Regions from separate parts of the Alkalinema pantanalense CENA528 genome, predicted to be linked through region 3. Evidence: predicted binding sites of a transcription regulator. Region 3 holds the regulator's gene; each other region holds the start of a gene.
The links. Region 3 encodes NtcA, which controls nitrogen genes in cyanobacteria. Its sites were predicted from a motif close to TTTGTANNNNNNNNTACAAA; they were not measured.

Region 1 (2,273 bases), on a different contig from region 3:
AGCCCCAGTTCTCCCTGAGCGTCGTCAAAGAAGTTGGTGGTACCTGCCCGATCCCAAACGGATAGGTGTGTGTGGCAGCCGTTGCCCGTCAAATCCGAGAAAGGTTTGGGCATGAAGGTGGCGCGATAGCCGTGCTTTTGGGCGATCGACTTGACCATGTATTTAAAGAAGGCATGGCGATCGGCAGTGACCAGTGCATCGGCATATTTCCAGTTCATTTCAAACTGGCCGTTGGCATCTTCGTGGTCATTTTGGTAGGGCTCCCAGCCCAGTTCCAGCATGGCGTCGCAGATTTCCGCAATGACGTCATAGCGCCGCATCAGAGCCTGTTGGTCATAGCAGGGTTTGGCGGCCCGATCGTAGGGGTCGGAGAGGTGTTCGCCGTCGGCTTGCAGGAGAAAATATTCGCATTCCACCCCGGTTTTGACGCTGTAGCCTAGGGCATCGGCCTGGGCCAATACGCGCTTGAGGGTGAGGCGGGGGGTTTGGGCGATTGCGGCTCCGGTGCTCCAGTACAAGTCCGCTGGCATCCAAGCGACATCTCGCTGCCAGGGTAATGGAATCAACCGATCGGCGTCGGGAATAGCCAAAATATCAGGATCGGCGGGCGTCATGTCTAACCAGGCCGCAAATCCAGCAAATCCGGCTCCTTCAGCGGCAATTTGATCGATCGCGGCGGCAGGAACTAGCTTCGATCGCTGCACCCCGAATAGATCCGTAAAGGAAATCAGAAAGTAACGAATGCCCTGGGTTTTTGCCAATTCCGACAATGCCATGGTTGCGTTGAATCCTAAGAGATAAACAAAGAAATAAACAGTGGCTCTGGGAGGAATGATGAATCGCTATGGATTACGTTTTTGCCAATGCAGGCAAATTAATGCTAAATCAATCTGCTAATAATTCAGCAATGGCCGATCGAATGAACGCTGCATCCTGGGGGTTTTGGTAGGGATTGCCTGCTCGGTGACCCCAGAGGGAGGGAATTGGTAAATATTGCGCGTTGGGGATTAAGTTGGCTTCTGCGTGACAGTCCTCCGGGGTGAAGTAGAGGTCGGTGGTTCCAGGCATCACGAGGGTTTTAGCTTGAATGGCTGCGAGGGCCGCCAGGTAATCTCCGTGATATAGGGGATTATCGCTGACATCGCAACGCAGCCATGTATCAATCATTGCAATTAGGTTGCGCGGATCGCGTTTTCGGTAGCCCGCTTCCCAGCCCCGCAGCAGGTAATCTTCTAAGGATGAGTAGCCAAGGGGCAGGTAGAGTCGATCGCGGTAAAAGGCTTGGGAGGCAGCCCAACTGGCATAAATGCGGGCGAAGGTTTGCAAGCCTCGATCGGGTACGCCGTCAAAGCTGCTGCCTGTCCAGGTGGGGTCACTGGTGAGGGCATGGCGCAAACTTTGCAGAAAAATCTGGTTGTGTTCTGTGGTGCGGGCGGTACCACAGAGGGCGGCAATCCGTTCGACTCGATCGGGATAGCAAGCGGCCCAGTGGTAAGCCTGCTGTGCGCCCATTGACCAGCCGTAGACCAGGGCAAGCTGCGGGATTTCCAGGTGATTAAATACTAAGTGGGCCTGAAGACGGAGGTTATCCCAATGGGTAAACCAACAGTTTTGTTCTGCTAAACCGCAGTGTTCGGAATTGCTAGGTGAGGTAGAAATACCATTACCTAGCATGTTGACCATGACAATGCAGTACTGGTCGGAATTGAGAATGCTGTCGGGGGCGATTAACCAATCTAAGTCAGGATGCTGGGCTCCGTAGGATGTGGGATAGAGAATGACGTTGGTGGGATGGCTGCGGGAATTGAATTCGCCATAGATTTGGTAGGCTAGGCAAACTTCCGGCAAAACTACGCCACATTGCAATGGAAAATCTGTTAGCTTCAGCAGTTCTGTCATGGGGTAGGGGGAAGAATCCCGATCGCACGGGGGCTAGGTTGGGCTATTGGGGCAGGTGGCCCAGATTTTGAATGATGTTCCGGTTAACGGTGGTGTAGCCTGAATCAACGTGCTGTAGGTGCGATCGTAGCTGCTCGTGGGCTTTGCTGAGGGCGTGGAAGGGTAGGGAGGGGCAGAAGTGGTGTTCGGCGTGGAAGGGCATGTTCCACATTAACCAACGCAGGGGTGCCCAGGTGAGGGTGGTGCGGGTGTTGGCGAAGGGGTTAGCGTCGAGGGTGCAGCCAGTGTGTTCTGAGAGGAGGATGAGGCGCAGAATGGGTTGCCCGATCGCGAGGGGTAAGAGCCAACCGAGAATAAACCAGGGGGATTGGAAA
Region 2 (2,273 bases), on a different contig from region 3:
GTACGCGGTGAACAGCCCGTAGATTGTGCCGCCCTAGAGCAGTTAATTGTTCGGTTTAGTCAACTCATCGTTGAGCAGCCGCAAATCAAGGAAATTGAAATCAATCCGCTCCTAGCCCACGGAAATACGTTAATGGCGTTGGATGGACGGGTTGTGCTCCACGATCGCGCCACGCCCCAAACCTCGATCGCTAAACCCGCCATTCGCCCCTATCCCACACAATATTGCTCCCTCTGGCACCTTAACGACAACACAACCGTCACCATTCGCCCCATCCGACCAGAGGATGAACCGTTGCTGATTCAGTTCCACAAAACACTGTCAGAACAGAGTGTCTATCTGCGTTATTTCCATTTAATTAAACTGAGTCAACGCATTGCCCATGAACGGCTATTACGGTTATGCTGCATCGACTACGATCGGGAAATGGCGCTAGTAGCTGATTACCAAAATCCCGAAACGGAACAACGGGAAATTTTAGCCATTGGGCGTCTCAGCAAGCAGCACGGCATCAACGAAGCCGAATTTTCGTTACTCGTCAGCGATCGCTATCAACACCATGGTTTAGGCAGCGAAATTTTGCGTCGATTAATCGAGATTGGCAAGGCAGAAGGATTAGATTGGATTCGGGCCACCATTCTCAGCGAAAATCGGGATATGCAACATGTGTGCGAGAAACTCGGCTTTCAACTGCGCAGAACCGCCGAGCCCAGCGTCATTGAAGCGGAAATCGCGCTCCAGGCTTAATCGTCGCTATCAAAGGAAAGCGAGGGAATCTGGGCAGCGCTGACCCGATCGCACTCAATCCCTCGTTACCAATTGTTACAAAGACTACAATCCCCTTCACAAGTTCCTCAACTTTGCGTCTTACTCTAAAAGCATACAAAGAAGTTACTCGACTCGACCGGAGAGAGTAAATTATGCAAATCCCGCTTCAAATCATCAGCCGTAGCTTTTCCGTTACTCCCGCGATCGAAACTGCCATTCAAGAAAAAGTAGAGAAACTCACCCAGTTCTTCGATCGCATTACTAATTGTCGAGTCACCCTAGAAAGCACAGCAGGCCGCCATCAGCAAGGTAATCTCTACCAAGTGCGCATCGATCTTTCAGTTCCCGGCAAGGAAATCATTGTCAATCGTAATTCCGACGCTAATCATTCCCACGAAGATCTTTACGTTGCGATTAGAGATTCCTTTGACGCCGCCAAGAGGCAACTTCAAGACTATGTAGCCCTACGTCAGCCTTAATTTTCCAAGATTCTAAAACTGTCTCTCGCATTACATTATGCATTAGCATTTCTCCTAAAGACTTGATTTAGAGTTAACCCGCCGATCGTTCATTCAACGATCGGCTTTACCGTATCATCTACAATCAACGCCAGTTTCAGCGAACTAAATCAGCCATAGCCTGATCAGAGATCCTATCCCATTCTCCCAACTGCTGAATCAGCGCTGCCACCAATCCTGTCCAGCCCGTTTGATGACTCGCGCCAATCCCAGCACCGTTATCCCCATGGAAGTACTCATAGAACAAAATGAAATCTTGCCAATGGCGATCGGTTTGAAAGATCGCACTCCCCCCATATACGGGACGATCGCCAGCATCATTGCGCAGAAAAATTTGCGTCAACCGTTGGGATAGCATCCTCCCCACTTCCTGAAGATTCATCCACTGGCCCGATCCCGTCGGACATTCCACCTGAAATTCAGCCCCAAAATAGCGATGGAACGTTTGCAAAGATTCAATCAACAGGAAATTAACTGGGAACCAAATCGGCCCACGCCAATTGGAATTACCGCCGAATAAACCGCTACTAGATTCGGCAGGTTCATAGTCCACACGGCATTCCTGACCATTGGCATAGAAAATATAGGGATTTTCCCCATGGAAGCGCGAAACCGCACGAATCCCAAAGTCACTCAAAAACTCGGAAGAATCCAGCATTTTTTGTAAAATACGCTGGAGCTTATCCTGAGACGCGATCGCGAGCAACCGCCGTGCCCCCACACCGCGCGTCTCCATACAGGCCACATTGCGGCGCAGATCGGATCGATGCTGAATAAACCACTCCAAGCGTTTCTTAAAATTCGGCAATTGCTGCAAGGTCTCAGGTTCTAGCGTCGCCACGGCAAACAATGGAATTAAACCCACCATCGATCGAACTTTTAATTCAATTTGTCGATCGTCCGGTAAATGCAAAACATCATAGTAAAACCCATCCTCCTCATTCCAGAGCGAAACTTCCATATCACCAATCCGATTCATCGCATCGG
Region 3 (2,273 bases):
CAGATACCGCACGTTCATTTCCAAGGCGGCCTTGGCCGTTCCCATGACGTTGTAGTTAGGAATCACCTTCACGCCACCGTAGTAGGTCAGGGTGACAATACTACCGCCCTCGGTCATCAAGGGTTTGGCCGCCCCCGCCATCTGAATTAACGAGTAGGCACTAACATCCAGGGCCAGCTTGAAGCCTTCCCGACTGGTGGCACTAAAGTTGCCCTTCAATTCTTCCTTGTTGGCAAAGGCCAGACAGTGAATCAAAATATCTAGCCGTCCCCAAGCTTCCTTCACCGCATCAAAGGTGGCTTGAACTTGCTCATCGCTCTGGACGTTACAGGGCACAAACAGGCTAGGACTCAACGGTTCGGTCAGATCCCGCACCTTTTTCTCAAACTTGCCGCTATCATCCGGCAGATAGGTGACCCCAATGTTGGCTCCGGCCCTATGGAGTTGCTGGGCAATGCCCCAGGCGATCGACTTATCGTTAGCAATTCCTGTGACCAGGGCGTTTTTTCCACTCAGATTCAGCATAGCCATGTACGTTGAGAGCATTTATGAGAATACTCAAAGATGGGCAGCCATGGAATAGGCAACCCTGGGGAGATTTCCGGCCATTGTGGTAGTGCGAGGCGATCGTCGCTGTCTGGGTCGCTCAAAGCCCAGCCTTGAGTAGAGATTAGCTGGCTGGACAAAATTGTGCGGGGGCCAAAACTTGGGAGTAAGATATTGACAATCTCAGCGTGACAAGGGGAATTGTGACAAGAATGCCAAGTGTAAATCAGCACAAGTTTTCGCCATCGTTCGTCATCCTATGGACTTCACTCAGATAAACCTAGTCAGATTGAGCGTCATTCATCTAGATGCAGCTTCCTGATTCAACCCAGAGCGAACCTAGACCAATGCTAGTTCCCAAAAAGCTCCACGTTGAAGGCTCTGGCTCAGCTAAATTGCCCACAAGCTTATTAGAAAGCATGGCGGAGTGTATTTCTTGCTACAAAAACTCCTCGATCGGTAGGTTTTATTGTTCTCAAGTCAACAATTGCTCACAGAGTGAATCTTATAGAAATAATTCTCATCGGAATTAATCTCTGAGCAGATCTCTTGAACGTTGACCCCTTGATTGTATAGTTAGCTAACTCTACTGGCCTTTCCGTAGAACGGCGTTAGGAACGGGGAAGATGGTAATAAGCCCAGACAAGTCGCTCGCATCAATGTTCCGCCAAATGGGTGGAAATGCTTATCCGCCGATGGTGGAAACCTTCGAGCGGGGTAAGACAATCTTCTTTCCGGGTGATCCTGCTGAACGAGTTTATTTTCTCCAGAAAGGAGCCGTAAAGCTGTCTCGGGTCTATGAAGCGGGGGAAGAAATCACTGTCGCGCTGCTGCGGGAAAACAGTGTATTCGGGGTTTTGTCGCTAATTACTGGGCAAAAAGCCGATCGCTTCTATCACGCGGTGGCCTTTACCCCCGTGGAACTGCTGTCGGTGCCGATCGAACAGGTGGAAAAGGCGCTCAAAGAAAATCCTGACCTGTCGATGTGGATGTTGAAGGGTCTATCGTCCCGGATTTTGCAAACGGAGATGATGATCGAAACCTTGGCCCACCGCGATATGGGATCCCGACTCGTGAGTTTCCTGCTGATTCTCTGCCGAGACTTTGGGGTGCCGGGACAAAACGGGATCACGATCGATCTCAAGCTATCCCACCAGGCCATCGCGGAAGCGATCGGATCGACCCGTGTGACGGTAACTCGACTTTTGGGCGATTTGCGCCAGGATGAAATGATCTCCATTCACAAAAAGAAAATCACAGTTCATAATCCCGTCATGCTGAGTCAGCAGTTTACCTAAATCTTTCACCTAACATCCATCGTTTCGGTGCTCCGAGCCAACGGATTGCTCCCTGCGGAGAAGCTTGTTTTCCAAAGACTCCGTACAGAACAGTCCTGTTAGAACGTTCAATAGGCTTTAGACTGACTATAGTCTTTGGTAGAAGCCGTTTTGGAAACCTCTTTAGTCCAGCGGCAGGTGTGGTGGGGTTGTAATGTCTAGCGGGTATATCCTGATTTTGGCGGTGTTGATCTTAGGGGGTGTCATTGCCACTCTGGGCGATCGCATTGGAACCCGAGTGGGCAAAGCGCGTCTGAGTTTGTTTAATCTCCGTCCAAAGAAAACTGCCGTTGTTGTCACAATTTTGACTGGGATTCTCATCTCAGCTTCTACGTTGGGCATTTTGTTGCTGGCGAATCGACAATTTCGCGACATGATTCTCAACTTTGA

Region 1: the regulator NtcA is predicted to act here: its motif matches at 783-802, upstream of glnT (type III glutamate--ammonia ligase).
Region 2: the regulator NtcA is predicted to act here: its motif matches at 819-838, upstream of hpf (ribosome hibernation-promoting factor, HPF/YfiA family).

The regions. Positions count from the first base shown of each region.
Region 1 is NZ_JBLZFX010000003.1:39,880-42,152, reverse strand. It holds gene glnT (type III glutamate--ammonia ligase) at 1-776, opposite strand, end outside; gene ACN4EG_RS01505 (alpha/beta fold hydrolase) at 886-1,899, opposite strand; gene ACN4EG_RS01500 (fatty acid desaturase family protein) at 1,943-2,273, opposite strand, start outside.
Region 2 is NZ_JBLZFX010000061.1:2,092-4,364, reverse strand. It holds gene ACN4EG_RS17980 (bifunctional acetate--CoA ligase family protein/GNAT family N-acetyltransferase) at 1-747, shown strand, start outside; gene hpf (ribosome hibernation-promoting factor, HPF/YfiA family) at 921-1,247, shown strand; gene ACN4EG_RS17970 (MGH1-like glycoside hydrolase domain-containing protein) at 1,384-2,273, opposite strand, start outside.
Region 3 is NZ_JBLZFX010000010.1:10,589-12,861, forward strand. It holds gene fabI (enoyl-ACP reductase FabI) at 1-525, opposite strand, end outside; gene ntcA (global nitrogen regulator NtcA) at 1,206-1,844, shown strand; gene ACN4EG_RS05300 (DUF3084 domain-containing protein) at 2,038-2,273, shown strand, end outside.